4 regions of the Lysinibacillus sp. G1-3 genome follow, and region 1 is predicted to be linked to each of the others. Evidence: riboswitches for the same ligand, from Rfam matches in the RefSeq annotation. Region 1 holds a riboswitch; each other region holds the start of a gene.

The links. A riboswitch is a leader RNA that binds a small molecule or an ion and turns the genes downstream of it on or off. The one in region 1 is predicted to bind lysine.
Region 2: it holds a riboswitch for lysine, as region 1 does, so the genes downstream of both, ACVYAD_RS14390 (cysteine hydrolase family protein) here and ACVYAD_RS06320 (aspartate kinase) in region 1, are expected to answer to the same signal.
Region 3: it holds a riboswitch for lysine, as region 1 does, so the genes downstream of both, ACVYAD_RS19180 (amino acid permease) here and ACVYAD_RS06320 (aspartate kinase) in region 1, are expected to answer to the same signal.
Region 4: it holds a riboswitch for lysine, as region 1 does, so the genes downstream of both, ACVYAD_RS02435 (transporter substrate-binding domain-containing protein) here and ACVYAD_RS06320 (aspartate kinase) in region 1, are expected to answer to the same signal.

Annotation. Positions count from the first base shown of each region.
Region 1 covers NZ_JBWHYQ010000005.1:62,665-70,841, forward strand. Annotated here, with positions in the region: gene ACVYAD_RS06305 (amino acid permease) at 1-745, shown strand, start outside; gene trxA (thioredoxin) at 879-1,190, shown strand; gene uvrC (excinuclease ABC subunit UvrC) at 1,536-3,332, shown strand; lysine riboswitch at 3,892-4,070, shown strand; gene ACVYAD_RS06320 (aspartate kinase) at 4,288-5,514, shown strand; gene ACVYAD_RS06325 (methyl-accepting chemotaxis protein) at 5,640-6,899, shown strand; gene ACVYAD_RS06330 (YslB family protein) at 6,950-7,384, opposite strand; gene ACVYAD_RS06335 (succinate dehydrogenase cytochrome b558 subunit) at 7,657-8,177, shown strand, end outside.
Region 2 covers NZ_JBWHYQ010000012.1:88,585-96,761, reverse strand. Annotated here, with positions in the region: gene ACVYAD_RS14415 (MerR family transcriptional regulator) at 1-631, opposite strand, end outside; gene ACVYAD_RS14410 (magnetosome magnetite crystal formation protein family) at 646-984, opposite strand; gene ACVYAD_RS14405 (GNAT family N-acetyltransferase) at 1,254-1,682, opposite strand; gene ACVYAD_RS14400 (GNAT family N-acetyltransferase) at 1,832-2,311, shown strand; gene ACVYAD_RS14395 (APC family permease) at 2,721-4,064, opposite strand; gene ACVYAD_RS14390 (cysteine hydrolase family protein) at 4,078-4,794, opposite strand; lysine riboswitch at 4,947-5,131, opposite strand; gene ACVYAD_RS14385 (hypothetical protein) at 5,546-5,701, shown strand; gene ACVYAD_RS14380 (hypothetical protein) at 6,023-6,283, opposite strand; gene ACVYAD_RS14375 (hypothetical protein) at 6,607-6,870, opposite strand; gene ACVYAD_RS14370 (hypothetical protein) at 6,935-7,354, opposite strand; gene ACVYAD_RS14365 (hypothetical protein) at 7,375-8,034, opposite strand; gene ACVYAD_RS14360 (C39 family peptidase) at 8,077-8,177, opposite strand, start outside.
Region 3 covers NZ_JBWHYQ010000018.1:114,004-122,180, reverse strand. Annotated here, with positions in the region: tRNA gene ACVYAD_RS19215 (tRNA-Phe) at 1-46, shown strand, start outside; tRNA gene ACVYAD_RS19210 (tRNA-Gly) at 50-123, shown strand; tRNA gene ACVYAD_RS19205 (tRNA-Ile) at 131-207, shown strand; tRNA gene ACVYAD_RS19200 (tRNA-Asn) at 212-288, shown strand; tRNA gene ACVYAD_RS19195 (tRNA-Glu) at 290-361, shown strand; gene ACVYAD_RS19190 (nitric oxide synthase oxygenase) at 768-1,814, shown strand; gene ACVYAD_RS19185 (CynX/NimT family MFS transporter) at 1,894-3,126, opposite strand; lysine riboswitch at 3,275-3,451, shown strand; gene ACVYAD_RS19180 (amino acid permease) at 3,533-4,993, shown strand; gene ACVYAD_RS19175 (serine hydrolase domain-containing protein) at 5,396-6,322, shown strand; gene ACVYAD_RS19170 (response regulator transcription factor) at 6,384-7,076, shown strand; gene ACVYAD_RS19165 (sensor histidine kinase) at 7,082-8,017, shown strand; gene ACVYAD_RS19160 (ABC transporter ATP-binding protein) at 8,155-8,177, shown strand, end outside.
Region 4 covers NZ_JBWHYQ010000002.1:84,425-92,601, reverse strand. Annotated here, with positions in the region: gene ACVYAD_RS02465 (5-bromo-4-chloroindolyl phosphate hydrolysis family protein) at 1-185, shown strand, start outside; gene ACVYAD_RS02460 (toxic anion resistance protein) at 182-1,246, shown strand; gene ACVYAD_RS02455 (DUF6501 family protein) at 1,365-1,562, opposite strand; gene ACVYAD_RS02450 (hypothetical protein) at 2,266-2,457, opposite strand; gene ACVYAD_RS02445 (amino acid ABC transporter ATP-binding protein) at 2,968-3,699, opposite strand; gene ACVYAD_RS02440 (amino acid ABC transporter permease) at 3,711-4,436, opposite strand; gene ACVYAD_RS02435 (transporter substrate-binding domain-containing protein) at 4,617-5,483, opposite strand; lysine riboswitch at 5,600-5,784, opposite strand; gene odhB (2-oxoglutarate dehydrogenase complex dihydrolipoyllysine-residue succinyltransferase) at 6,455-7,696, opposite strand; gene ACVYAD_RS02425 (2-oxoglutarate dehydrogenase E1 component) at 7,791-8,177, opposite strand, start outside.

The DNA.
Region 1 (8,177 bases):
TTCTGCAATGCTTGTAGTTATTTACTCTTATGGTGGTACTGAAATTATTGGTATTACATTAGCTGAAACGAAGAATCCTGAAAAAGTAGTGCCAAAAGCTGTTCGTAGTACATTAGTACGTATTGTAACCTTTTATTTAGTTCCTTTCTTTATTATCGTTAGCTTGATTCCTTGGAATGAAGTAAATGGGGTGCCGGAAAGTCCGTTTGTGATGGTCTTTAAAATGGTTGGGATTCCTGGTGCTGACCATATTATGAACGCTGTTGTTATACTCGCAATTATTTCGTCAATGAACTCAGGGCTTTATGGTTCATCGCGAGTTCTGTATACACAAGCTGTAGACGGGCGTGTTCCTAAAATCTTTGCATATTTATCAAAACGAAAAGTTCCGGTATATGCCATATTAATGTGTACCTTCGCTTTATATATAGCTGTAATATTTTCTTTATTTGCGGGCAGCAGAACTTTTGATTTCCTAATGGGTTCACTTGGATATACCGTGTTATTTATTTGGCTAATTATTGCGATTGCACATCTGAAATCGCGTAAAAAACAGTCAGAAAAAACAAGTACTTATGCAGTAAAATGGTTCCCTTACACAACTTGGATAGCTATTATTGCGTTAAGTGCAATCCTAATTGGTATTATTTTTACAACATCTATTATCGTAACAGGTATTACTTTAGCTATTTATCTCTTTATTACGTTAACCTATGTCTTTAAAGGTCGTTTTCAAGAAAATTAGGAAACACTAAAAATGAACTTAATGCCTTAATCGACCTGAATTTTCATAAATTATGCATACTAGGCAGATTGTTCGCTCAAGAGAATTTATCCATGCTATACTACAAACATAGTAAGTTTAAGGAGGATTTCAAATGGCAATTGTACATGCAACAGATGCAACTTTCCAAGATGATATTAAAGAAGGGTTAGTACTAGTAGACTTTTGGGCTGCTTGGTGCGGACCTTGTAAAATGATTGGACCAGTTCTTGAAGAAATGGATGCTGCAGGTAGTGCGGCTAAAATTGTAAAAGTAGATGTAGATAACAACCAAGGTACTGCAGCGCAATATCAAATTATGTCTATCCCATCTTTACTACTTTTCAAAGACGGTGAATTAGTAGACAAAACTGTTGGTTTCCAACCAAAAGAAGCGTTAGAAGCATTTATCGCAAAACATGCTTAACTTCTTTCAGCGAAGTCTCTCACCTCTACAGTTGGTGAGATGAATGCGAATTTTAGCTTCTTTTCAGGGGTGTCCAAACACCCGCTGAAATTGAGGAACCCAGTCTAAGAACGCCACGTCCTGTGGCATTACCGAAATGACCGACATCGTGTCGGCCCTCGTGCAGGCCTAAGCACAAAGCCGATACCGGCCGCAATTATGCCGAGGCATAATTGATTCTGTAAGAAAAAAAGAGTCGAGCCATCAATAGATGTGCTTGGCTTTTTTTCGTTATATAATAAAAAGAGAGCTATGGATAGGGCAATGTGGTATGCAAAGCTCTATAAAAAGGGGGGCAGGTAGGCGATGAATGATTTAATTAAACGAAAGCTTGAAATTTTACCAGATCAGCCTGGCTGCTATTTGATGAAAGATCGACAAGGTACTATTATTTATGTCGGGAAAGCAAAAGTGTTGAAAAATCGAGTTCGCTCGTATTTTACTGGTACGCATGAAGGGAAAACACAGAGACTTGTAAGCGAAATAGAAGATTTTGAGTACATTGTAACATCCTCCAATATCGAAGCATTAATTTTAGAGCTTAATCTTATAAAACTACATGACCCGAAATACAATGTTATGTTGACGGATGATAAAACGTATCCGTATTTAAAAATTACAAATGAAAAACATCCACGACTTATTACAACACGAAAAGTGAAAAAGGATAAGGCAAAATATTTTGGTCCATACCCAAATGCGTATGCAGCAAGTGAGACGAAAAAGCTGCTAGATCGTTTATATCCTCTTCGAAAATGTGTACAACTTCCTTCAAAGGTTTGTTTGTATTATCACATGGGGCAATGTCTAGCTCCTTGTGTGAAAGAGATTGATGTTGACACTTACAACGATATGATTGAAGATATGACAAAATTTTTAAATGGTGGGGTTGAAGAAGTTAAAAAAGAGTTAGAGGTAAAGATGCTAGCGGCGGCAGGAAATTTAGAGTTTGAACGTGCAAAGGAATTTCGCGATCAAATTGCACATATTGATACAGTCATGCAAAAGCAAAAAATTGTATCAAGTGATACAACAAACCGCGATGTATTCGGTTATGCAGTCGAGAAGGGCTGGATGTGTGTGCAAGTTTTCTTTGTCCGTCAAGGAAAGCTCATTGAGCGTGATGTCTCGATATTTCCGATTTATCAAGATGCAGAAGAGGAATTTTTAACATTCGTTGGGCGCTTTTATGACAAGCTAGAGCATATTAAGCCTAAAGAAATTTTTATCCCCCAATCTATTGATGCGGATATTTTAACGGAATTATTAGAAGTAAAGGTACTAACACCAAAACGTGGGCAAAAAAAAGAGCTTGTTGATTTAGCGATTAAAAATGCTGAAATTGCTGTAGCAGCGAAGTTCCAGCTTATTGAACGTCAGGAAGAACGCACAATAGGAGCATGTGAGGCGCTCGGTGAAGCTATGGGCATTTCTGTGCCTTTACGGATCGAAGCTTTCGATAATAGTCATATGCATGGAACAGATGCTGTATCTGCAATGGTTGTATTTATCGATGGAAAACCTGCAAAGAAGGAGTATCGAAAATACAAAACACGTACAGCTGCCAAGCACGATGATTACGGGGCAATGCAGGAAGTGATCCGTCGTCGTTACACACGCGTATTAAAAGAAGGTCTACCTTTACCAGATTTAGTACTAATTGATGGCGGGAAGGGGCAAATGGAAGTCGCACGGGAAGTATTAGAGGATGAGCTCGGCCTTGTCATTCCAATTGCCGGATTAGCAAAAGATGACAAGCATAATACGTCTCAGCTTCTATTTGGTGATCCACCTGAAGTAATTGCATTAAAGCGCACAAGTGATGGTTTCTATTTACTGCAACGAATTCAAGACGAAGTACACCGCTTTGCTATTACTTTCTTACGACAGCAGCACGAGAAGCATGCTATACAATCTGTCCTCGATCAAATAGAGGGAGTTGGTCCAAAGCGAAAACAGCAATTACTTAAGCATTTTGGCTCTGTCAAAAAAATTCGTGAGGCAAGTGTGCAAGCATTACAGGAAGCTGGGATGCCAGCTAGTCTAGCTAGCAATATCCATACTTATTTTCATTCTGCAGAAAATACTACCTCTGAAGGGTAAGTGAGATGAGTGTAAATGGAATTCCTTTTCGGTGCGTGTCCAAACACCTGTACCTGTCGCTACGCTTTTGGTACAAAAGACATTTGCTGAATGAAAATAGAGCCTCCGACGGATGTCATGGAATCGGAAAGGAGTTCTGAGGGGATGTTAGCCTAAAACTATCGCATCCATGTGATAACGGCTAACTGACTTGCATCGGTAAAAACGCCACGTCCTGTGGTATTTTCGAAATGACCGATTTCGTGTCGGCCCTCGTGTCGCTGTCGCTACGTTAGCACTGCGCTTTCGTACAAAAAATATCTGCAGACCTAAGCACAAAGCCGATTTTGGACGCATTGTTCATCTGTAGCGAAAGCAAAGCGGCAGCGGCAATTACGCCAAGGTGAAATTGATTTTAATCAAGAGACATTGTCAAAGGATTAGACGTATGCTAAGGTTTATATATAACATAGCTATTCAATATAGCAATGTCATACACAGCATCTTAGTTTATAAGTAGTTTCTACTTATTAAATTGGAAATTTCTCCGCTAAGATTCAATTAAATACAATCACTATTTAGTGATGATAGAGGTGCAAGGTTCAAGAGTAGTACATACGAGGACGAACAAGTCCAGGGAAAATGTATGAAAGGGGAACTTGCCGAAGTGGAGCATCGTTGTTTCCGATGCTGTGCTGGTTTTACATTTAAGAGATGTAAGACTGTCGATTCTAAACGTTTCGGAGAGCTATCACACATGCGCAAGTTACTTTTATTGTACATGTTATAGGCGGCTTTCACGTTATGTGAGAGCTGCCTTTTTAGATTTCTCGAAACGACATTTTTTCAAGGCTGTTACTTTTACCTAAGAGTTGAAGGATGTTATTTGCTTTTGCGATGTTTTTTTGTGAAAGCTGCAAAATTTTAGCTACTTTATAATCAGCGAAATGATTAAATACGAAGGAGAATGAAAAGAATGGAGAGAATTGTGATGAAATTTGGTGGTGCTGCATTAGCATCAACTGAACACATTCAAGATGTTGCAAAAAAGGTAATTGCAGAAAAGGAAAGTGGTTTTGATATTGTCGTTGTCACTACAGCAATGAGAGGGACGTCTAAAGAATTAGCAAAGATGGCTTGTAATCTATCAGACAATGCGTCTAAACGTGAACTAGACGCACTATTGTCAACAAGCTCACAACTATCAAGTGCATTAGTGGCAATTGCTTTGCAGGAAGAAGGTTATGATGCAGTGTCATTAACAGGCTGGCAGGCAGGTATTCAAACCGATGCTGTGTATGGCAATGCACGAATTGATGTGATAGAAGCTAGTCGAATAGAAGAGTATTTTACTCAGGGGAAAATCGTCGTCGTTGCAGGGGAACAGGGGATCTGTAATTCACGGAATATTACGACGCTTGGTAAAGGTGGTGCGGAGACGACGGCTTTAGCTATTGCTGCAGCATTAGAGGCAGAGCGCGTAGATATTTATACGAATGTGGATGGAGTCTATACAGCTGATCCAAGTCAGATTGCTGGGGCACAAAAGGTAAAAGAAATTTCCTATGATGAAATGCTAGAGCTATCAAACTTAGGATCACAAATTTTACACCCACGGGCTGTAGAAATAGCAAAGAAGTTTCAAATCCCAGTTATCATTCGGTCAAGCGAAAAAGATACAGAAGGTACTTTATTGAAGGAGGAAGTTGAAATGGAGAAAAATTTAATTGTACGTAGTGTTGCCTATGAGTCAGACGTAATTCGCCTAACGGTAGGGTATGATGCTTATTCTAATGCTTCGCTAGCAGATATGTTCACAATACTTGCAGAAAATCGCATAAACGTTGATATAATCGTACAAGCAATAATTGATGGCTTAAAGCCGACTGTATCATTTACTATTTTAAAAGAGGAGTTCGCTGATGCATTACGTGTCCTAGAAGATAGTAAAGTATCACTTGGGTTTAGTTTTGCTGATTTTGAAATCGGTTTAGCGAAAGTCTCTATTATTGGCTCAGGAATGGCATCTAACCCAGGAGTGGCAGCCCGTATGTTTGAGCGATTACGTCGTGAAGATATCCCTGTGAAAATGGTAAGTACATCTGAAATAAAAGTGTCTGTCGTTGTTCCTCAGGACGAAATGATTCGTGCAGCAAATGCATTACATGACGAATTTAATTTAGAACAAGCGCTTTACATATAATATGAATAGGGTGTGTCATTAAATGGCACATCTATTTTTGTTTACATTAATTTCATACTTTATCCAATTTAGTTGTTATATAATAAAATGTGACATGTTTTTCCAAATGGAAGGTGGGAATTAATATGGTGTTATTCGGTTTATTTCAAAAGCCAGTGGATGAAAGCGTTGAGCAACACAACGATTTAGAAATACAAATATTAAAAAAGCGAATTTTGGAATTAGAACTTGAGCATGACAGTATTGATGTGAAAAATGCGATTTTAGACTTTGTACTAGCGCATATGGAGTTAATTAATTTTCAAACGGCGCTAAAGGTTCAAAATGTCTCAACAAGTGTAGGGGATATTTCAGCAATGAGTGAAGAAATGTCGTCAAATACAGAAGAGATACTTGCAGTTGAGCAAAATGTTAATGCAAACATTCAAGAAATCAAACAGCATTCATTACTCCTTGTAGAGGAAATGGAAGCGTCCATTACAAAAGGTGAACTGGTTCAGGAGTTGTTGTCTAAAGGAGCTCATTCAACAGAGCAGTTGTATAATGAAATAACTAAAATGGATGATATCGGTAAAGGTGTGACTGGGATTGCTGATCAAACACAACTACTATCCTTAAATGCTTCTATAGAAGCTGCACGTGCTGGTGAACATGGAAAAGGATTTAATGTTGTTGCGATGGAGGTAGGGAAGTTAGCTAACAGCTCGAAAGGTTCATTGCAAGAAATGACGAAGATTCGATCAGTCATTGATAAGAAATTACATAATACAATAACAAATATTAAAGAAGTCGAACATTATTTAACTGACTTTTTAAGTATCATGAAGAGCAATATTACTAATTTGACTGTAACAAGTAAAAATATTGAAGAAGCAGCACATGGCATTGATCAAATGACAGTCGCATCAGAAGAAAATGTAATAGCTGTAGGACGTTTAGCGGAAACAACGACGGAATTATCTCATACTAGTGACTTCTCGGATATAATACAAAATCAAGTATCTGAAATGTTAAAAGCTATTGCTCCTACAATCCGTAAGCCTAAAGAGCAAACGGTAGTTAGCCAATTGGCAGCAAGGTTAATGGATCATGCAAGCTTTTTAAGAAATGCTTTACAAAAGGCTGGCCTAAAAGAAATTATAAAAACGCATCATGAATGTAAGTTTGGGGAATGGTATTATGGCCATTTTGAGGAATATCGGAATTTGCCAGAATATCTTCATATAGAACAACCTCATGAATTAGTACATATGGCTGCACAAAAATTAGTGAATGAACTGTCAATCAAAAATTTAGAGGAAATGATTCAATACTCACTAAATATTTTGGAAGCGTTTATTTCGTTAATAGATGTACTTTTAAAAGAAAGACATGCCCACCTATAAATATTAAAAGGATTGTCATCCATAAATTTGGAATGACAATCCTTTTCGTTTTATTCTGAAGGAACGGTGTTCATGATTCGTTCCTTGACGTCCCATTTAACTGTAAATGTAACATTCTGTTGCTTTTCACGTTTTTCATCATAGCATTCAGTTAAGTAACCTTTTGCTTGCTGGATTTGTTCAGCTATAAATCCTGCTTCGAGTCTAAAGCTACGAAGACCGATTTGTAACAGTTCTGAATCATTTGTCAACTGGAATGTACGTCCATCCTTCGATTCCTTGACAAGCTCTAAATTACCCCAGCAGGCATCTGCGAAAAATGCGATAAGTTCATCTTGACTTTTACATGGGAACTTCCGAGCTAGGTCTTTTCCTGCCCAGTAAAGAACATCACCTTCATGTTTACCAAGAATGGAAGATAAAATATAATCGCGAATTATCTCATAGCCAAAAGCTGAGATTGTAGGTGATGAAGTGTTTAACATTTAAATCCTTCTTTCTTAGAATTTTCTTATAATTCGACACTGATAAAGTAAAGATAGGTTTTTCGAGAAAAAACGACGCATCATGTACTAGATTGTTTCTTTAATAAGGAATACGAAAAACTCTTAGTTACCTTGACGCTCGTAGCTCTTGAGAGTACAATAAACATGTCATAATATTGTACCATGATGAAATACACAGTCAATGAAGTATCAGTTACAAAATGATGACTTCTTTTGATGTGATATTTTAAGTACTAAGGGGGGTAACAGTCTTGTCGAAAGATCGAGAGTTTTTATGGCGTCGTTTACATTCTCTACTTGGTGTGATTCCAGTAGGTCTGTTTCTGATGTTCCACTTGTCAATGAACTTCACTGCTGTTGGTGGTGAACAAGCTTACAATAATGCAATAGGTAAGATGGATTTAATTCCACACAATCTTCTGTTAGTAATTGAATGGGTAGTTATTTATATCCCATTACTGTTCCACGCATTCTATGGTGTATTCATTGCATTCACAGCTTCACCAAACACAGGGCGTTTCAGCACATACCGTAACTGGATGTTCTCATTACAACGTTTCACTGGTGTATTCTTAGTGATTTTCATTGCATGGCATATTTTCCAAACACGTATCCAAAAAGCGTTAGGTTCAGAAGTTGAATACAATATGATAGCAGATATCGTATCGAATCCATTCATGCTTGGATTCTACATTGTTGGTATTATATCAGCAACTTTCCACCTATCTAACGGTTTATGGGCATTCCTAGTAAGCTGGGGTATTACACAATC
Region 2 (8,177 bases), on a different contig from region 1:
CTAAATTCCCTTTCAAGGTTTCATTCATAAGCTGTAGAAGTGTTCTAACCGTTTCTTGAGCTTCTTTTGAAGAAGGTATAGCGTCTGTAAACGTTAAATGTTTAATTTCTGATAAAACTTTAGTCCATTTTCTATCTAAATCGAGTTCCTCAGATTTATTTATACTAAATAATTCATCAGTTATATCTTTTGAAAAGTGTTCTTTAAACCATGTTTCGGTGTTTTCAGCAAACATTAATTTTTGTAGCATAGCACAAAATATCTCGATATTGATAACTTCTTCATCTTTCACTGTTTCAATAAGATGGTTTAAATCGGCTAATATATTTATGATTTCAAGTTGTTTAGCTTCAAACAACTGTTTTTGATTGTTTAAAGATTTTAAGATAATTTCACCTTTAATCTTGTTTTTTTGCAGCATATCTTTAATTTCCTTTAGCGACAAGCCTAGAAACTGTAATGACTTAATGTTTTGTAAAGTAGATAGGTCCTCTGTAGAATATAGTCTATGTCCACCCTCTGTGTAATCACTTGGTTTCAGTAAGTCTATACTGTCATAATAGCGTAGGGTTCTAATACTAACACCAGACTTTTGTACAAGCTCACCTATCGTAAATATACCTTTCCCCACAAATTATTCTCTCCTTAATGATTGACTTTAAAGTATCGTATAACGGGATAAGAAAACTTTTTTCCCTTTAAAGTATAAATTGCAGCAACTACTATTAGTATTGTTTCAAGAATAATAAGTGCAAAAGAAATCATTGAAACCGCGCTCCATTTTTTAGAAATAAAAGTTAATAACAAAAAAATCGGGAAGAAAGTAAAGTGAAGGTTCATCCCTTCTTTTGCATGGTCAGCAAAATATTTATTCTTATCCCTCGATACTAAGTATACCAAAATTGGTAAAATAAAGGTTAATAATAGTGAGAACAGATGCATTAAACTTGCCAATCCTCTATTTAATAAACTCTCTTTTTTCATTGTGCCGTTCCTCCAATAGCTTTTTTGATTGTTACCTTTTGATGAGTAACTAAATTCATCATAAAAGGTGACGCTACTAGAGATTCAAGGACAAATTCAATTAAATAATTTATATGTAATAAATAGCTGTTGTTATTTTTAGTTTTCCGTATTGTATGATATAATTCATTTACTGACTAACCTAAGCAAGACAATATTAAGCTGTAGCGATGCCGTACGCTACAGCTTTTTTTGTACTGAATTAAGACTCACTAAAATCATTCTCCTCCTCAAGGATTATTTCTTTCTAAATACTCCTCGGCTAGTTGAGGATTTTTGTATATCGCCATACCAGTTTTCAACTTTTTAAAGCCAACCTTTTCATAAAAAGATTCATTTCCAGTTGTTGCAATTAACTGAATACAAGAAACATCCCCTAATTGCTGAATGATGTCATCTAAAAGAGTTCTGGCAATTCCTCTTCCTTGATAATCTCTATGTACGACAACATCATAAATTACGGCATTGAAAACACCGTCTGAAAGAGCTCTCGCAAATCCGATAATTTGATGATCTTTTACTGCGAAAACTTTGTGTGTACTTGCATTGAAAACTTTTCTTATTATGCTTTCGTCATGTTTCATCCACCCTACCGATTGATAAACTTCTTTTAACATTGTTAGCTCGTTTTCCTCTACGTTATATGTAAGTAATAACATTTTTCATTCCCCCATTTTGTTTGTCATTTCCTTAAATATATATGTGTATTGCTTACTATATTTCACCATCAAATTAAAGCATTTATAAACCAAGTCTCTTGACGAACACTTGTTCTGGTATTAGAATAATAAAAAAAGGAGGCAATTTTATGCAAAAAACGAACACCATTGAATTAGTACATTTCTCTGAAGAGTTTGTGGATAGTTTGAATGACTTTGACCTTCCAGCAGAACAAAGTCAATTTACTACCCTTCCAAAAGAGATTTCTATAGAAATGGTTGGACAATATCCGATTGTTATTTTGAGTGACCATGTTCCTGTAGGATTTTTTGTCCTGCATGCAACTGATAGAGTAAAAGAGTACTCTACTAATCCAAAAGCTATGCTGCTTACTGCATTATCTATTGACCATAAACAACAAGGAAATGGGTATGCCAAAAAAGGGATGCTTGCACTGCCTGAATTTATTAAAAGAAAATTTAAAGATTGTAATGAAGTCGTTTTAGTCGTTAATCATAAAAATATTCCGGCTCAAAACTTGTATTTAAAAGCTGGCTTTGTCGATAACGGGGAAAGAAGAATGGGACGTATTGGCGAGCAAATTGTTATGAACCTATACCTTAAATAGATATTCAAAAATCACTCTTCATGACATGGGTGATTTTTTTGTTCTCTCCTTACAGCATACTGATATACAGTACTGGCTATATTATTCTGAATATTTATAAGGAATTCCTCAAGGCCAGTTTTAATTTTATTACTTTTATGCATAACACACCTACATTTATATGTTAAAGTTTTAAATTGCCATGTATTGAGCTACCTCGGTACTATTTAGCTACATATGGAAACAACAAGCTAAAAATTCAAGTTATACACCTATACCAGTAAGTGAAGATATTTCTATGCTGCGAGTATTTTACTTTCGTATAAGATATTCCTGTATAAAAATAAATCAGCTACCTAATATCGATAAACATTACCAATACTAGATAACTGACTTATCGTAGAAATTCACCCTAAGCTCTTTCGGTATTTTATAAATCCGTAAATGTTGGTGGTTTCTTTTTGAAGCCTTTCGTCGTAATAAAAGCATAGATAAAACCGATTGCAAGCCAGATAAAGCCTACCTTCAATGTCATCGGTGATAAATTAATAAATAAGTAGAGACAAATACCAAATCCTAGCCCTGGAATTAATAAGTATCGAATTATTTTCATTTCTTTTTTACGGAAGACGTAATACACGATCACTGACAAATTGACAAACATAAATCCTGTCAGGCCTCCAAAGTTCATTAATTCTGCTATAAAATTTGCCGATAAAAACAGCGCTCCTATAACACTAATCACACACATCAATAAAATATTGTATACCGGTGTTTGATATTTTGGATGTAAATGTGTGAAAAACTTTTTCGAAAGTACCTCATCACGCCCCATACTAAACATTAAACGAGATGCACTTGCTTGTCCTGTTAAACCAGCTGTCACTGTTGATACAATAATCGCAACCGTATAAAGAGTTGCAAGAACTGCACCTCCTGCTTTTTCCGCTACATCAAATAAAGCCGTATCAGCTGAACTAAAGTTTGTAACATCAGGCCATACGAGCTGAGCTACATATGCTTGCACAATAAAAATAAGTCCTCCGATTAAACAAGCTAAAATAGCTGCCTTCCAAATATCCTCTTTTGGATTGACTGCCTCTTCAGAAAGTGTTGTAATCGAATCGAACCCTAAAAATGAGAAGCAGGCCATTGCTGCACCAGAAATAATTGCAGACATAACGAATTTTTCATCGTTGAAAAACGGGACAACAGTAAAGAGCGACGTATCACCTTCCACACCGACAATTGTCTTTACACAAAAAATCACAAAAATAACAACTACAATTCCCATAAATATAACGAGGATTTGATTTGTTTTTGCTGCGATGCCAATACCTAGAATATTGACTGTAGTTATAATACCTGCAATTAATAACACCCATACCCAATACGGAACAGATGGTATTAATGCATTCGCATATGAAGCACCTACCATGAATACAATGAGTGGCACTAAGACATAATCCATAAACATTGCCCAACCCGCAAAAAAACCTAAATGCGGATTGATTGCACGCTGGGTATATGTGTAAGTTGACCCTCCATTCGGAAAAACAGCAGCCATGCGACCGTAACTATATGCAGAAAACATCATTGCAACCATCGCAATCAAGTAGGCTAATGGCAACATCCCACCTGTAGACTCTGCTGCAAAGCCATAAATATAAGCTGGCGCAATCGGTGTCATAAAAGCAATACCATAAATGACTAAATCTTTTAATGTTAAAACACGCTTTAACTGTGGTGTATGAACATTTGGTGTTTGACTCATAGTCCATTTCCTCTCACAGGTTCATTGGTTCGTGTTTTGATAGTTCTTCCGTTACTAAATCAATTACTTCATCTGTACTCATCACTTGGCAATAAATTTGATTCATAATCATAATTTCTGCATCATGAAGCTGTTGCGTTGCAGCTGCACATGCATCTTCAACTAAAATAACTTCAAATCCTGCGTCAGCTAAACTTCGAACTGTTGAAGCAACACATTGATCTGTTACAACACCTGTACAAACTACTGTTTCAATGCCCATATTACGCAGTAAAAATTCATAATTCGTACCACTTAATACGCTATCTGTCGTTTTATTTACAACAATTTCGTCATCAAGAGGCTTTAATTCATCCACCATCTCCGCTCCTGGGTCACCGATTGGCAATAAAATATTGTTCCATCCTGTCCGGCGTTGTACAGGAGAACGATCTCGTCCATCTTTATGATGGCAAGCAATGCGACCAAATGTTACTTCTAATTTATTAGTACGGAAAAAATCTAAAAGCTTTTTATTGTTCGGGATCGTTAAATTGTCGATACGATCAAAAAAGTATTCCCACTGATCAAACATGCCCTTTTCTCTTGCAACCTGCGCGTCTAATCCGTCTCGGCTAATAAACTGATTTTGCATGTCTACTATTAGTAATGCTGTTTTATCAGGGTTCACGTTTATTTTTTGACCGTCAGTCGGTAAAAATTCATAGTATAATGTTGATGTATTATCCATAAAATCCCCCCAAAATACCTCTAATTCTAAAATGTATTGACAAATAAAATATAGACTCTCTGAGCAAAAGAATCTGTCTAACACAAAAAAGACCTACCCATTTCTAGAAACTTAAAATGAATCGACCATTTAAAATTCCCACTGTTTGTCTAAACAGAGATAGCACAACTTCCTAAACATTTATGTTTAGGAAGACAGTCCTGTAACTATTCGCTACAGCCCCAGTAAATAATGGCGAGAACTCATCACATACTTCGGCGACACTTCCTTGTATCTAATATCTTCATCTTCTCGGACTCCATTAGGAATTATTAACTGCCGCGCCTCTACCTATCTATCAGAAAATTAAGAATTATTTAATTATTTGAAACAATTATATTATTGCGTTTTTTATATGTCAACTTTAAAATTTACTATATTTTATAAGATTTATCGCGCATAACCACAAAAAAAGACAATCAAAACACTTAAAACAATAACTATTTACAATAAATACAAACAATACATCAACAATTGTATAAGTATTTAGTTATTCACCTTTTGATTTTTCATTACCTAAAAACGATTCACAATATAATTCCAACACCAATCAAGCAACAGCCTCGCAATGTACGGAGTGTATGAACAACATAACCCGAAAATGTTACTTTATTCATATCTTTTGTTTCATCACATATATTTCAAATGAATTTTAAGTTATGCGAATAAAAAATCATCTTTCTCTCACACTAATAGTGGAGGTGAGATGATCATGGGTAGTAATAAACATAAAAATAATAAAACACAAGACAACAAAAAACAGCAGAATCAAAATCAAAATGCTAACAGAGAACGTAAAAATGAAAACAGAGAAGAGTTCGCTGAGGAAGTAGATTTCAGTAGTATTCAAAATGAAAATAAACGTTAGTAGTGATATCAAAATTAATTTTGATCTCCCAATATTCACCTATAAAAAGTTGAGTATTGGGGTTTTTCTTAGTCTGTAAACATCACCTTGCTCCATCTCTTTCAAATTCTAAAAATACAAATAACCCGGAAATAATTCCAGGCGGATTACCACTTGCTTTTTTCATTCATGACACACTGTCTCGCTTTCGCATGCGATCTTAAGAATAACCTAAGATAACCGTTCTTTAGCTTTCAGTTGATGGTTATTCAGAGTAAACGATCTATTGTATTCATCGGGTTACCCCTCTTTTCTGCTTGATTAGTAAAAAAACGTCTTCACTTATAATAAGAATTTATCTATTACCAAAGCCGTAGCACAATAAATATCTACTGGTATCCATAATAGCCATCCTATCAACCAGTTTAAATTTATATATACATTAGGTGATATTATTTTCAATGCTACATTTGTATTTTCTACGAGTTCAATATTTTTCCGTACCCCTTCAGAAATATTCTCAACCTTCAGTTCTGCTTGAGTTAAATTAGGATTATGAAAATCAACTTCTAAAAATGTGTATTGCGGATTTGAAATCGACAATTTTACACTCCTTCGTTTCACCCTAATTCCTTAATAAAGCTTAAATTTCAAGTGGCGTTTGGTCTATTATATTCACAACATAATAACAACATGCACTATTAATTTACAAAGTTTTGCAATGAGTACATCAACATGTCGATTATTGAAGTTATTTTCTAAAGAGGGTTTTTGGTTTTAATTATTCTTCCAACTAGTTTACATAATATAATTATTCAATCAATCCCCTATTTAGCAAGCTCTCTCTTGCTCCCGCTCCGTAAACCGATCGGTAACATGATGTTCCCCCACAGTAATTAAAGTATCTGACCTGTAATTTATAGTAATTACTTTCTTCCTCTACGCTCTTTAGATAAGTTGCTTTTCAACAGATTCTTCACACCTCTAGCTCCAGAACTTGGCGATGGTAGACAATTGAACGCTTCAATGGATTCACCTTCTTTAAACTTTACTTTTTCCCTTCGCTCGACTTGTGTTTTATTTTGAACGCCAAATCGTTTGGCTATGGAAACATAGCTTTCGTTACCAGCTAAATATGCCTGAACTTCTAATTTAAACTCATTTGTATTCGAATTATTTTTTCTAGGCAAAGAAAAATCCCCTTTAAGTAGAATGTTAAAGGGGATCATATTATCATTGGGGATAGCCAATTTTTTAATTAGAGAATTCACTTTGGATAATTAATTTGTTTTTACGTTTTTCATCTGAAAGGTCTTGGTTAATAATATAGAGATCATTTTCCGCAGAAAACCTATAAATATCGGGAGTTTCCAACTCTCCATTTTTAACCAGTAAATTATTCTTTACCTTAAATTTCATAAAATATTTATCATCATAAGAAAAAAACACTTGGTTATTAAAATCTGTGTAAATAGAATTTACAATTAATACATCCGAAACAACTTCTTGCGTTTGTTTATTCGAAACATTATAAAAAAGAAGCTTTCGTTCATCAACTATAGGTTCACTAGGGTCATTAAAGGTTAGATAAATAAATTGTTGCCCATTTAGCAAACTTGCCCAACCAATAAATTGATAGTCCGTTTTTATTTCTTCGATTTCTTTACTTTTCAAATCATATAAATATAAATAACCTACATTATTTTTTTATCAGTTAATAATATTTTTCCATCCTTTGCAGATAAAAACATATTCATAAATGTATAATTATTTAAATCAAATATACTGTCAGTTTCATTTGTTTTAAGATTTTTCAACATAACTTTCGGCTTTCCCGTCCTTAAATCTATTGATATCCAAGTAGCATAGTCTTCAACAAGTACAGGAAAATCATTATCGATATTTGGATTATTTTCTTCTGTTAATGGTTGTATTTCATTCGTCTTTAAATTCATCAAATACGAATTTTTCTGTCCACCACCTTCATCAGCATCAACCCACACTAACCAATTATCATTCATTTCTAGACCTTGGACAGACGGAAATTCAAATTTGCTATTAAATATAGTTTTGTATTGCTGAGTCTTTCGATTATATTGAATGATCTTATTATCTAGACCAGACGGACTCTTATAATCCACACTCATGAAAATTGAGCTAGCGTTCCCCTTAAAAGAAGTTATCCTAGAAAAAGGAACATCTACTGTTTTATTAAAATCTTCATCTACTATTTGATAATATTCAAGAGTCTCATCTTCAGCATTATTATTGTTTTGAACCACTTTTAAAATAACTAGTAGAGCAACAACTAAGCTGGCAATTAACCCGAATGCTACTAATGTATTTTTTTTCAAAATAATCTCTCCAAATAACCTAGTTATTTAATTTTGTTTATTTTACCAAATCATTGCAGGGTTAGTACCATCAGCTTTATATACTGCTTTTGCAATACCTTTACCCTCTCTAGTAGTATCTGTTGCAATTCCGATAGTTGTCC
Region 3 (8,177 bases), on a different contig from region 1:
ATTGAAGCTCTAAGTGTCGGCGGTTCGATTCCGTCCTGACCCACCATCTGCGGGTGTAGTTTAATGGTAAAACCTCAGCCTTCCAAGCTGATGTCGTGAGTTCGATTCTCATCACCCGCTCCAAAATAATGGGCCTATAGCTCAGCTGGTTAGAGCGCACGCCTGATAAGCGTGAGGTCGATGGTTCGAGTCCATTTAGGCCCACCATTATTCCGAAGTAGCTCAGTTGGTAGTAGCACCTGACTGTTAATCAGGTTGTCGCAGGTTCGAGTCCTGCCTTCGGAGCCACGGCCCCTTGGTCAAGTGGTTAAGACACCGCCCTTTCACGGCGGTAACACGGGTTCGAATCCCGTAGGGGTCATCAAGCATGTTGCACATTCGTGTAACATGCTTTTTTTATGCCAATTAAAAGCTAAAAAGGATCACCCTTTGTGTTAGGAAGTTTTATTTCGAATAGCCGTGTTATAACGTCTATTCCTAAGTATTGCGAAGGGCTTAATCATGATAAAAAAAATCGGTTTTGCAACTGAAGATATCTCTTGTATAACCAATTTCTACATACAAAAAGGCTTTGTCCTTTATAATCCCCTGAAATTCTCATAATAGCACTTGAAGCGAATGTGTCTATCTTTTCCCTAGTCCCAAAAAATGATAAGAAATATTGAACAAAGTATTTCATATATAAAATATGTATGTTTTTTTGCAGATTTTTTCGTGGTGATAATAGTTCCATTCCTCTAATATGAGGGTAGATGGAGGAGTTCGATATGAATTTACATGAAGTACAACGATTTTTAGAACTTTATCAAGTAGAGCAAGACGAGTCAAAAACATGGCTAGAAAATAAATTACAGTATATTAAAACAACTGGACAATATATACCGACAACGGAAGAACTAATCTTTGGTGCACGAGTGGCGTGGCGTAATAGTAATAAATGTATTGGTCGATTGTTTTGGCAATCGCTGCATGTTGTTGATGCCCGTGATCTTTCACATGAAGAGGATATCTTCAACGCTTTGCTTAAACATATTCAATACGCAACAAATGATGGGAAAATTCGCCCGACAATAACGATTTTTGCACCAGGGCGAGTTCGTATATGGAATCATCAGCTAATTCGCTATGCTGGCTATGAAACGGAATCTGGAATCGTTGGTGATCTGCATTCCGTTGCGTTTACAAAAGTATGTGAATCACTTGGCTGGCAGGGTGAGAGAACAGCATTTGATGTGCTTCCGCTTGTCGTACAGGTGGATGATAGAGAGCCACAAGTGTTTATAATCCCTGACGAATATGTACTAGAGGTACCGATTCGCCACCCAGAATCTTCTCAAGTAGAAAAGCTAGGATTAAAATGGTATGCAGTGCCGATTATTTCGAGCATGCGCTTCCAAATGGCAGGTATCGACTTTGAGGCAGCTCCATTCAATGGTTGGTATATGGGTACAGAAATTGGGGCACGTAATTTAGCAGATCATGATCGCTATAATATGCTACCCGCTATAGCAGAAATTTTTAACCTTGATACAACTAAACAGGCTTCTCTATGGCGTGACCGAGCATTAGTTGAGCTGAATATGGCCGTTCTACATTCTTTTAAAGAAGATGGTGTGAGCATTGTAGATCATCATACAGCTGCACAACAATTTAAATTGTTTGAGGAAGCAGAAGCAGCAGCAAATCGCGAAGTTACAGGCAATTGGACATGGTTGATTCCACCTCTTTCACCAGCTACAACCCATATTTATCACAAGCCTTATGTTAATGTTTACAATACACCGAACTATTTTTATCAGAAACCACCTTATTAATAGAGAAAGGCAGCTCACGTTAACTTTATTTCAGCGAGTGTCCAAACACTTGCTGAAATAAGATTATGAGCTACCTTTTTTAATTTACATATTCATTTTTAGAAGCTCTAAATGAACATAAGAAGAGTATGAATGCTACGACAACAAATAACCAACCAGTGATATCCCAGCCACCAAATATATCATGTAAATAACCAAATAAAATTGGACCGATTGCGGCTAATAAATATCCTAATGATTGTGCAAAACCTGATAAATCAGCTGCCTCAAAAGCGGTACGGGTACGTAATGTAAAGAACATCATCGCTAATGAGAATGAAGCTCCTCCGGCTAAGCCTAGTAGTACCATCCAAAGTATAGCGAGGTTCGTCCATTCCATTACTAGTCCGATAAAGCCAATTAAGTAAAATGCCGTAAACATGAATACGAGAGGTCGTTGAGATGTCATTTTACTAGCAATAATAGGCACAGCTAAGGCCATTGGGACTTGTGAAAATTGCATGATGGAAAACATCCATCCTGCACGATCTGCAGCTAATCCTTGTGCTATATATATTTCAGGAATCCAAGCAGCGGTTGTATAGAATAATAACGACTGAAATCCCATAGCTCCCGCTACTGCCCAAGTAACAGGTGATTTCCATAAAGGTGTACGTTCTTTCGTAGTTTTAACATTAGGCTCCGGCTTATTAAATTTCAACTGTGGAATCCAAATTAAAATGGTTAACGCCACAAGAACAAGTGCGACTGCCAGAGCACCTTGCCAGCCAATGGATGAATGGGCAACAGGATAGCTAACGCCAGCGCCAAGCCCAGCTGTCAAATTCATCGACATTGTGAAAAATGCCATAAGCAAACCTACGTGATAAGGAAACTTCAATTTAAGTAATCCTGGAATAAGTACGTTACCGAATGAAATGGCTATACCAATTAGCGCAGTGCCAAATACGAGCAAACTAGTTGTGCCGAGGGAGCGTAGTACAATCCCTAATGCCAAAAGAATAGTCGATAAAAATAATGTTAGTTCTAGCCCGATTTTACGTGCGACAATTGGTACAAAAGGTGAGATAATTGCAAAAGCTAGCAATGGGATTGTTGTTAGAAAGCCCGCTAATGCATAGGATATGCCGAGGTCTTCTCGGATAAAGGAAATAATAGGTCCAACAACTGTTAGTGGCATCCGTAATGTCGAGGCAATACAAATTACGCCGATCACTAGTAATAAGGTTGTACCTTTCCAGTTAATTTTCCTGCTAGGATAAGTATCGTTATGTTCACGAGTAGTCAAATAAATCCCCCCTGTTAGAACAATTATGATTGAACCACTATACCACTTTATCACAATAATAAAAATAGTTGAAAATTCACAAAATATAGAATGTTACTCGGGTTGTTGAAATGCCATATGTCATATGTTAGAATAATATTCATCATAAATTTAATAATATGCCTCATGTTTATATTGAGGTAGAGGTCGCGGTATTTAAGAGTATGCTAATGGAAATGACAAGCATTTAAGATATTAGTTGAAAGGAAATACTGCCGAAGTGTGAGGGGACTTGAAAACCTCATGCTGGGGCTGTCTCCGAAAGGAACAGAACTGTCACGTTTGGACAACGTGTTGAGCTATCATTTTGAAAGAACAGAGGATTCTTAGCCATCACTGCCGTTCATGTGATGGCATTTTTTTCGCCTCTTAAAAGGAAGGAAGCTAAATTGTGAGTGAAATAAAAGTCAATCAGCTCGGCCATAAAGCGCCAAAGTTGAAAAAAGAATTAAAAAGCCGTCACATTACAATGATTTCATTAGGCGGTACAATCGGTACAGGATTGTTTTTAGCTAGTGGTGGTGCCATTGCACAGGCAGGCCCTGGCGGTGCGCTTCTTGCTTATGCATTAATCGGTATTATGGTTTATTTTTTAATGACGAGCTTAGGCGAAATGGCAGCCTATATGCCATCATCGGGCTCATTTAGTACGTATGCTACAAAATTTGTGGATCCAGCTCTAGGTTTTGCACTTGGTTGGAACTATTGGTACAACTGGGCAATTACAATTGCGGCAGAAATTTCAGCTGTATCATTGATTATGAAATATTGGTTCCCAGATAGCTCTTCAGCACTTTGGACTGTTTTATTTATTGCTGTCGTTTTAACGTTCAATCTATTATCGGTAAAAAGCTATGGTGAAAGTGAATATTGGTTTGCCATGATAAAGGTTGTAACTGTAATCATTTTTATTATCATCAGTTTCTTAATGATATTTGGTATTTTAGGAGGAAATGCTCCGGTAGGCTTTACGAATTTCTTTATTAGTGATGGACCATTCCACGGTGGTTTCCTTGCTACATTTGGTATTTTCTTAGCTGCGGGATTCTCGTTCCAAGGAACAGAATTACTTGGAATAACAGCGGGTGAAACAGATGATCCTGGTAAAAATATTCCAAAAGCTGTTAAGTCGGTTTTCTGGCGAATTCTTTTATTCTATATTTTAGCGATCGGTGCAATTGGTCTGTTGATTCCGTTTACAGACGCACGTTTGCTATCTGAAGATATCGCTGTTTCACCGTTTACACTGGTGTTCGACCGTTTAGGAATTGCCTTTGCTGCATCATTGATGAATGCTATTATTCTAACGGCAATGCTGTCAGCAGGGAATTCAGGGCTGTACGCATCTTCTCGTATGCTTTGGCAATTAGCGGTAGATGGACATGCACCTAAATTTTTCGCAAAACTAAGCCGTCGAGGTATTCCAATTTACGCATTACTGGCGACTTTAGCTGTAGGTTCTCTAGCATTTTTAGCTTCATTCTTTGGTGATGGTGTTGTCTACATGTGGCTTCTAAATGCATCTGGGATGTCAGGCTTCATTGCTTGGCTAGGAATTGCATTTAGCCATTACCGTTTCCGTCGAGCGTTCGACGTACAGGGCTTAGATTCGAAATTGTTGCCGTATAAAGCAAAATTATTCCCATTCGGTCCGCTATTTGCCTTTACGGTTTGTATGATTGTTGTTATTGGACAAAACTACAATGCCTTTATGGGTGGTTCAGTAGATTGGTACGGAGTCCTTGTCTCGTATATCGGTATTCCACTGTTCTTACTGTTATGGCTTGGCTATAAAATTAAGCATAAAACAAAAATGCTTCCACTTGAGCAATGTGATTTAAAAGTAGATTAATAAATAATAAACTGTCCTGTGAGCCATAGAAAATGGCTTGCAGGGCAGTTTTTTTAGTTGAAAAATGAATTGGCAAGCTCAAACATACAATCTTGTCAGAGAAAAATTAAATCCTTTAAGCCCAAAACCCCGCATCCCCATAATAGTAATCATTGATCCGTTTTTATATTTTAGGATCTTCAGATAAAATTACTGGAGAAAATAAAAGTGGACTTTAGCTTTTCAGACCGCCCCTCCATTTTTGGTGCCCAACCTTAATATGGTAAACTGTTTTAGAATGAATAATCACCAAATTTTGGTTATGGCATTTGTTGAAACGTATATCGTTTATCTTCATTCAGTAGAAATAGCTGTACGTAAAAGCATAATAGGTGAGAACAAATAATCAGAGGAGGGGGAAAGATGATAGACTATCCATTTTTACAAAACAGATTGAAAAAAGAAAAGATAAATACCTTTTTAATTAATAGTCACGGTAAAACGATATTTCGATACTATAAAAACAAGAAACAACAACAGAAACTTCATAAAATTAATTCTTGTACAAAGGGTATTCTTTCAATTCTATTTGGCATTGCAATAGATCGTAAATATTTGGAATCTGTTCATATACCTGTCCATTCTTTTTTTCCTGAACTATTCGAACGACAAGATGACAAACGTAAAATGGATATGACAATATATCACCTTTTAACAATGACAGAAGGATTAGATTTCCCGGAATTCGGAGAATGGAATTGTTTTGCTCCTATGGTATTTCATTCTGATATAGTAAAATTTATAATAAATCGTCCGATGGTGCATCCAGTGGGTACGCATATGAATTATAACTCGGGTTGCTCCCATATACTATCTGCTATATTGCAGCAAGTTACGAGTATGAAAACAAAAGAATTTGCCAATCGTTATTTATTTCAACCATTAGGTATTCAAGAATATCAGTGGTACGAGGATAAGAAGAAAATTAGTAAAGGGGCAGATGGTCTTTTATTAAAGGCAGAAGATATGATGAAAGTGGGGCTCTTAGTTTTAAAGAAAGGCGTATATAACGAGAAAAGGATAGTTTCGGAGGATTGGATTAATCATTCGATAAAGCCGAATTTAATGACTTATGAAAAAATCGGTTATTACGGGATGCATTGGTGGGTAAATAAACAGAATGAAACTAAAGCTTTTTCGGAAGTTAATCACTATTTTTTTGCATTAGGCTTTGGGGGGCAATATATTTTTATTTGGCCAAAGGAAGAACTAGTTATTACTATCACAGGTGATTTGTATGAAACTAGTTTATTACCGCTTCAATTAATAAAGGATCACATCTTGAGATAATCGTTATGGTGATGAGCCAATAAAATGAAATTTTTACATTTTAGAATAGAGGTGCATGGAAGTGCAAAAGCGCATTTTACTAGTAGAAGATGATGAAGCCATTCGTGAAATGGTAGAAAGCTATTTAACGATGGAGGGATTCCTTGTCACCTCTGCAGTAAATGGAGAAGAAGCAGTACAAAATTGTTTAAACAATCCCTTTGATTTAGTAATCTTGGATATTATGATACCGAAGCTTAATGGATTAGAAGTTTTAAAGATTATACGAGAGCAAGCATCACTTCCAATTATCATCATGTCAGCGAAGGATAGTGATGTTGATAAAGCATTAGGGTTAGGATTAGGGGCAGATGATTATATTGCCAAGCCGTTTTCGATGCTGGAGTTTTCGGCACGTGTCAAAGCCGCAATTAGAAGAGCTACAAAATACTCCGGTCAAGTAGAGGATAAGGCAGATATAGTAGAGATAGACAACTTATCGATAGACCTTGTTAATTTTTCGGTTGAGAAGAATGGACAAAATGTAAAGCTCACGTCAAAGGAATTTGCTATTTTAACGCTATTCGTGACAAATCGTAATCGAGTTTTTACGAAGCAGCAAATTTATCAATTGATTTGGAATGATGCTTACTATGGAGATGAAAATATTATTAATGTACATATAAGAAGATTACGAGAAAAAATTGAAGACGATCCGTCCAACCCAAAGTATATTAAAACGCTTTGGGGGATCGGCTACAAATTTGAAGGGTAAACAGCATGATTATATGTCTATTGCTAATTATTGTATTACTCGTAGGAATTATTATTTTTCAGATGAAGGCAAAGAAACAACAAGGTGATGAGATTCAATACATGCATAAAAAGCTGCAAACAATCATTGATGAACAATCGAACGAAAAGATTTTAGTATCGACAGGTAATCAAGAATTACAGCAGCTACTAATCGCGATGAATGCATTGTTAGACCACAACCAAAAAGTGCAAGCAACACATCTGAAAATGGAAGAGTCTATGAAAAAAATGTTGGCCAATATTTCGCATGATCTTAAAACACCTTTAACTGTTGTGCTAGGTTATACGGAAATGCTGCAGCTACAGCCATCACTTAGTGACGAGGAGCGGCAGCGCTTGCTCACTGGCGTTCATTCGAAAACATTGGACGTATTAAAAATAATCCATACATTTTTTGATTTGGCAAAATTGGAGGCTGGAGATACAGATTACCCAATGACGAAAATTAACGTAAGTGAAATTTGCCGGAAAAACATTTTATCATTTTACGATATGGTCATGTCATTGGGGTTAGAGATTGATATAACAATACCGGAGATATCTGTATATGCACTTGGTAATGAGGAAGCATTAGATAGAGTTTTGAATAATTTATTGTCAAATGCGATTGCCTATGGGGCGGCAGGGAACATCCTTGGACTCACAGTAAGAACTGATGATACGAATATTTGTATTGATGTATGGGATCATGGTAAAGGGATTGACGAATATCATATCGATAATGTCTTTGAAAGAATGTATACGCTTGAGGATTCTAGAAATAAATCCTTCCAAGGGAGTGGACTTGGCTTAACGATTACAAAACGTCTTGTAGAATTAATGGATGGCTCCATCCAGCTTTCCAGTATTCCATATGAGAAGACCATTTTTACGATTTCACTAAAACGAATGATGTATTGAACAGCCGTGCTTGTAGAGCATTTAAAATGCTTTACAGGCTTTTCTTCTGCGCTTAAGAAATTTGTAAGAATCCATTAATAAATTAGAGAGTTTCATTTTTTATAATAAGGATAGTTAAATGTAAGGGAGAGATTTACATGACATATATTGTGAAGACAAA
Region 4 (8,177 bases), on a different contig from region 1:
AGGAAATCCAAATTACATTATCTAAAACAAGAGAAACACTTACAGAATTAAATGATACGATTCAAATTGATTTAAAAGATGCACTTTCTAACGACATCGACCATCTTCAAATGGAAATCGAATTTGCGAATCGTTCCAATATACGACGAAAAGAACAATTGGAGTGGCGAGGCGATGATAAGTGACGGCAAATGATCACGCATTTCAACTAAATACAATACAAGGTATTTCCCCTCTTGTGCAATCTTATTTAGAGACTACAAATAATGAGGCGATGGCGACGTATGACACGCTTTCGCCTTTTGCACAAAGTCGTGCACTTTTATTTGCTAGTCAGCTTGACCTTACAAACTTCGAATCAGTCCTGTCCTTAGGGCAAGATTCGCAACGATCACTTTCTCAATTTGCTGATCGAATGCTTGCACAAGTAAAACAAAAAGACGTCACAAAAATTGGCCAAATGCTAGACTCGTTAATGCATACATTAGACCGAGTGGACCCTAACGCATTAGAACCAAAAAAACAGTCCTTTTTTAAAAAAATGTTTGGTAAAATTGAGCCTACTGTTAAGCAAACATTAACGGAGTTTGAACGTACTAGTATCCAAGTAGAGCGAATTGGTGTTCAACTTGAACGTGCACAGCTTCAAATGATTAAAGATGTAGAAATGCTAGAAGAACTGTATGCTCATAATAGAGGATACTTTGAAGAATTAGCGACAGCTATTGCAGCTGGACAAATGAAGAAGCAGCAGGCCATTGAAGTAGAACTTCCAGAAAAAGTGACAAGTGTACAGGCATCAAAACAACCACTAGCTGTCCAACAGTTAAATGATTTTGCCGCTCAAATCGAACGTCTAGATCAACGTATTTATGACTTACAAGTATCGCAGCAAGTTGCCTTACAAACTGCGCCACAAATACGCATGATCCAACAGTCCAATCAAACACTAGCGGAAAAAATAGAATTTTCAATCGTTACCCTTATTCCACTTTGGAAAAATCAGTTAGCTATGATGTTGTCTATGCATATGGATCATCGCTACGCACAGCTAGAGGAAAAATTATCTCGTGCAAATGATCGTTTTACGAGCCCTTCCTTTGCACAGCAAGTATCAAAATTCAAAGAAACACAGCATGAGCTGAAATCAGCTATCCAAGATGTTTTCGCCCTTCATACAGCTACCGAGCAGGAAAAAGAGCATCTACAAGAAGTTGCTGAATTAAAAACCTTTAAGCAGGGATGATTCCGTTTAATCAACAAAAAAGGGTGGCTCAGAAATCATCTGAACCACCCTTTGGTTTTCACTCAAACCTATTGAATGAAAAACCGTACTCAATTACGCAAACGTGAAATTGAATTGCTTATTCAAAATAATCTTTATAGTAGCCACCGATATTACCAGTGTTATCGATAATAAAAACGAACTCTTCTGTTTCATTTTTCACATCATATTGTTGCCCTACTGTTAATACGTTTGACACTAAATATTTTGATGCATTTGTATGCTTACAAGTAACTGTACGTACTGTTGGAGCATCTTTCCATTTTAAATGTAACATAATCTCTCTACCTCTCTTTACTAGCACGAAGCTAATGTATACAGCTTATTTTATAATATTTTTGTCCGCTTGTGGAGAAAAAAACCATAGATGACCATATTTTCTCCGTAACTATCCATTTTTTTACCCATATCCATTTCTCATTGGCGTAAAAGGTGCTGTCGCACAGATAAACAATGCGTCTGAGGACATGTCTTCATTCAGTAGAAATTTCACTGTAGCTCTCATCCCAATACATGCAGAGATGGGAGTCTAAATGAATGGAGATTACTAATAAAAAAATTTATTTCGAGGTGTTAACATGAGCTTTGGTGGTGTACCGCAATGGTTTTTTATCCTGGCCGTTGCATTTGCAATTTGCTTTATTTTATACGCAGAATGGAATTCTAGAAAATAAAGGATCCTATACTATTGTAAAAAAATAAAATGTACATTACTAAATTCAATTTTAGTAGTGTACGTTTTTATTTTTAAAAGTCATTCAATTATTATAAGAAGTATTACGGACTGCAGCTCGAAAGGCTAAAAGAGAACAGGCTCATCAGTCGCTCATGCCATTTTACTTTGATATTCTGTTTAGAGACTTGAAAGTTTAAGTTACAATAAAAAATTTTTTCATGGAAGTTTCCTTACTTGTTTAAATCTCTCATATTTCTCATTAATCTCAATTTTTTTCGCATCTGCTTGTGCGGGATAACTTTCCTCAATTGCATTTGTCCAAACATCTTCCACCTTCAATTCGAACAATTTCGCCTATGATTATAGGTTTATTTGTTATGTCCTCGTTTGACTTTGAAATCTCTTTATCGAGTTCTTCTTCATTACCACTTTTTTGACAGCCTAATAACCCGATTGATAAAAATATGAGAGATAAAATTAAGCTAAATTTTTTCATTATCATCACTCCTTATTAGAATGAATTTCGTGATTTTCGTTTCAATAAAGTGAAAATAATTATATAAAAAAAAGCATTATCCCTCTTGAAGAATAATCCCATTAGCTTAAGTACAGCACATTAAAACCTTATTCATATCTTTTTCATTTACTAAAACACTACCATTTTCATCAATAATGAAATCAACCTCGGCATCAGTAAGCCTTTCTATCGCTGAATCAATCATTTCTTGACTTTGTGTTTATGAATCAACCCATACGTTATAGCTTTTTTCTTGCGAACATCCAAGTAATAGAACACTAGTTACGGTAAATAGAATCCATAATTTTTTCAAAATACTATCTCCTTAACTGCATAAAATTGACGCTACCAGTGGAAGAATGATCGTTAATCGGAGTGGCCCAGATTATATCTTAATCACAAATAAAAGCTGAACAAATTTAGTTCAGCTTCATTGTTACACATTATATATTGACTAGTAATAAAATTCGTTTGTACTTATTTTTTTTGTTATTTTAATGTCCGTTTTAAAAACGCTTTTGTCCGTTCATGCTGAGGGTTTACTAAAACCTGAGCTGGTGGGCCTTCCTCTACAATAACACCTTTATCCATAAAGACAACGCGATCGGCTACTTCTTTGGCAAATTCCATTTCATGTGTAACGATTAACATCGTATTTCCCGAATCCGCTAGCTGACGCATTACCTTTAATACTTCCCCTACCATTTCTGGATCAAGAGCTGACGTCGGTTCATCAAAAAGCATTACTTCTGGGCTCATTGACAATGCTCGCGCAATCGCTACACGCTGCTTTTGACCGCCAGATAGCTGTCGAGGCTTCGCATTAACGTATTGATCCATACCAACAATTTGTAAATATTTTAGCGCAACTTCCTCGGCTTCTGCCTTCGAACGCTTTAATACTTTCATTTGACCAACTGTGCAATTTTTTAGGACATTATGGTTATTGAATAAGTTAAATTGCTGGAATACCATGCCTAAATGTGTACGGTATTCTTGGATATTATGCTTTTCATCTAAAATATTTTCACCTTTATATATAATTTGACCACCACTTGGTGTTTCCAGTAAATTAATGCAGCGTAGTAATGTTGATTTACCTGAACCTGAAGAACCGATTAAGCAGACAACCTCGCCCTTTTCTACTTGAAAATTTACATCCTTTAACACTTCGTTACGCCCAAATGATTTACTTAAATGCTCTATATTAATTACTGTCATTTATTAGCCCCCTATACTGCTTCTTTCTGTTCTTTTTGGTAGGCATCTGGTCCATCCAGCCGTTTTTCTATATACAGTAAAATTCTTGATGCTGTGAATGTCATGATGAAATAAAGGACACATGCTACAAAGAAGGATTCGAAGTAGCGGAAGTTATTACCTGCAATCGACTTTGTTTGGAAAAATAATTCCGTAACTCCAATAACGTTTAAAACTGCTGTATCTTTAATATTCATAATTAATTGGTTACCTGTTGCCGGCAATATATTTCGGGCAACTTGTGGTAATACAACATGTAGCATGATTTGAACATGATTCATACCTATAGCAGATGCAGCCTCGTACTGCCCTTGATCAATGGAAACAATTCCACCTCGTACGATTTCTGCCATATAAGCACCTGTATTTAGTGAAACAACTACTATACCTGCCGTAATAAAGTGCATACTAATACCAAATGCTATATCTAAGCCGAAAAATACAACCATTGCTTGTACAATCATTGGTGTACCACGGAAGAATTCGACATAGCAAGTTAGTATAAAATTAATGAATTTCAAGCTATAAAATTTTACTCCCTTTTTACGAACTTTGATGGTATGCATAATTCCAATAAAAAATCCGATAAGTGCACCAATAATTGTACTAATAACCGAAATAAGTAATGTATAATACGCACCTCGTAAAAACATTTGCCAGTTGTTCTCAACAATAGAAATAATCCATTCAAGACTCATGATGTTCCTCCTAACAACGTCGTGTTGCTTATTCGTTACAATCGTCTTTGCTATCTACCATTTTCATAAGGCCCCTGTTTCTTTTATCTTATGAATCAATTAGCTAAGACATTATTATAATTTAGTAAGATTCTAATATAATGATATTGCACGGACTAGTAACTAGCCCGCGCAATTATATTATTGTGCTGCTGGTTGTTGGTGAATGGCTTCTTCCATAATTTTTTGGCGATCATCTTCAGAAATACCTTTTAAGATTTCATTTATCTTCTCAAGGTTTGCATCACCTTTACGTAAACCAACTGCGATCGATGTATTTGAAATGTCTGTATCGAAGCCTTTTTCAAATTTTACATATGTTAATTTATCGTTTGCAGCTGCAGCGGAAATACCTTCTGGACGTTCTGCTACATAGCCATCAATTTTTCCAGCTTCTAATGCTACTCGCATTGCTGGGAAGCTATCCATTGCTGTTTGTTTTTTTACATCTTTGATTTGATCAATAACAGTGTAGTTAGATGTATTTAACTGTGATGTAATTTTTGCACCAGAGAAATCTTGGATAGATGTTGCTTTTTCATATTTACTACCTTTTTTAATTACCATTACAAAATCAGACGTATAGTAGTTTTCTGTGAAGTCGATCGTTTGCTTACGTTCCTCAGTAGGTGACATACCTGCAATGATAGCATCGATTTTATTTGATTGTAGAGCTGGTACTAAGCCATCCCATTCCAATTTTACGATAACCAATTCTTTTCCTAAGCCTTCAGCTATCTTTTTCGCCATTTGTACATCATAACCGCCTGCATATTCTGCATTATCGGCAATTTTTACTGCACCATTTGCATCACCTTGCTGCGTCCAGTTAAATGGAGCATAACTTGCTTCCATTCCGATACGGAATTCGCCGCCAGCTTCCTCGTTGTTCGTATTGGCCCCCTCATTACTAGATGACGACGGCTCCTTCTTGTCACTTGTACCACATGCAGCTAGCAAAATTGCAGTCACTACGGTCAACATTACTACTAACCAATTTCTTTTCATGTAAAACTCCCCCTTTTTCTGTAAAAAAATAAGACAACTGTACTAAAAAAGCCTAAGCTCTGAACTTAGGTCTTACTTTTTCAACAGTTGCCCAAATCCTCACTATAATTCCATCATTCCGAGATAGCACAACCTAGTAAACCTGGAAAAATCCACTAGGACAGTCCTGCACTTATTCACTGCAGGCCCAGCATAAAAGTACGAGCTCCTTTTACACTTCGGCGATAGTTCCTTCTTCATTGCGTCTTCGCTTGCTTGTACTCAACAATGAACTAATAAATACCGCGCCTCTACCTCACAATAGAAAAACGTGAGGTTTGAATATTTAATTGATTATTAAGATACTACTATAAAACTAACTTATTCGTCAAGATAATTTCGTTACTTTTCTGACTAATTACAATATTAGGTTTTTTTATCCTTTTTAAAGAAAATCCGCAAATAATTAATACTTAACATACTTTCTATTAATTCAAAAGAAATTGTTAATCAGTAAAAATAATAGCCTTTATACTATATGCAACTTGGTGAAGCTTTCGAAAGCGGTGGGATAACCTGCCCATTGATTCGATTCTTATCCATCGGTCTCGGTCCGGCTCCTCTTTCCGTCGTATCAATTGCTTTATCTGTCGCTTCGTTTTCTTACCGTCACTTCGGCTCTTTTATCCGTCGGTCCGGCTTTTCTTTCCGTCGCTTCGGTTCTACTTTCCGTCGCATGACTTCCTTTCCGTCACTTTGACCCTTTTATCCGTCATTCTGGATCCTCATTCCGTCGTATCGATTGCTTTATCCGTCGCTTCGGCTCTTCTTTCCGTCGCTCTACTTCCTTTCCGTCACTTCAGCCCTTTTATCCGTCATTCTGGATCCTCATTCCGTCGCTCCGATTACTTTAACCTTCTCTTCCTCAAATATTCCACACAAGAAAAAAACCTTGCGAAACAAAGTTCGCAAGGTTTTAAGAAACTCAGGAATTAAGAATTTAATAATAAATCTTCTGGGTTTTCAAGTAGTTCTTTAACAGTTTTAAGGAAGCCTACAGAATCTTTACCATCGATAATACGGTGGTCGTAAGAAAGTGCTAAGTACATCATTGGGCGAATTTCAACTTCACCATTCACTTCAACTGGACGTTTTTTGATAGTATGCATACCAAGGATACCAGCTTGTGTACCATTCATGATAGGTGTAGACATTAATGAACCGAATACTCCACCATTTGTAATTGTGAATGAGCCACCTTGAAGATCACCTAAACCTAATTTTTTGTCGCGTGCTTTTTTCGCTAGATCTGCAATTGAATCTTCAATTTCTGCAAAGTTTTTGCGGTCAGCGTCACGTACAACTGGTACTACTAATCCTTCTTCTGTCGATACAGCTACACCGATATCGAAGAAGTTGTTTAAGTGAATTTCATCACCAACGATTTGTGCATTCACATATGGGTATTTTTTAAGTGCTGCAACTACAGCTTTTGTGAAGAATGACATGAAACCAAGTTTAGAGCCAGTTGACTCGAAGAATTGGTCTTTTTTACGAGAACGTAAAGCCATAACGTTTGTCATATCTACTTCGTTAAATGTTGTTAACATTGCTGTAGATTGTTTTACTTCAAGTAAGCGTTTTGCAATTGTTTGGCGACGACGGCTCATTTTTTCAATTGTCACACGTGAATCATCAACAGCTGCTACTGCTTTAGGTGCTGCTGGAGCTGCTTGTGGTGCTGCAACTGGAGCTGTACCATGAGCTGCAACGTCTTGTACACGTACGCGGCCTTGTGGATCTACTGGAGATACAGCAGCAAGGTCAATACCTTTTTCACGAGCAAGTTTACGTGCTGCTGGAGACGCGATTACACGCTCACCAGAAGTTTCTACTACAACTGGAGCTGCTGCGACTGGAGCAGGTGCTGCTTGTGGTGCTGCTGGAGCTGGAGCTGCCTCAACTGGAGCTGCTGCAACTGGAGCAGGTGCTGCACCTTCGCCAGCTTCTACAACTGCGATTACTTGACCTACAAGTACAGTATCGCCTTCTTCAGCTAAAATTTGAGTTAAAACTCCTGCTTCTTCAGAAATGATTTCAGCGTTTACTTTGTCTGTTTCAAGTTCAACGATGAATTCACCCTTTTCAACGCGATCGCCCACTTTTTTTACCCACTGTGCGATACTACCTTCTGTAATCGATTCTGCTAATTCAGGGACTTTAATTTCAGCCACTTTCATTTCCTCCTTTAATTAACGTGCATTGGTGCACATCAATGGGCTACTGCCTAAGCAAGTAGCCCGGCTCTCAAAAATATTTAATATGTGATTATTTAACCTTTACAGGCTCAGCAACTGCTTCTTCTACAAGTGCGGCTTGAGCTGCTTTATGAGAATCTGCATCACCTTCAGAAGTTGAGCTCATTGCAGGACGGCCTACATAACGTAGCTTTTTACCTTCTGAAAGGTCGTGTAATGTTTCTAATGCATAATTCCAAGAACCTTGGTTTTTAGGCTCTTCTTGTACCCAAACGATTTCTTTTACATTAGGATACTTAGCAATAATACCAGCAACTTGCTCTTTTGGGAATGGGTAAAGTTGTTCTACACGAGCAATGTGTAGGTGATCGAATCCTTCACCGTCTTTAATACGGTCTGCGATGTCGATCATGACTTTACCTGAACCTAAAACAATGCGTTCTACAGCTTCTGGTTT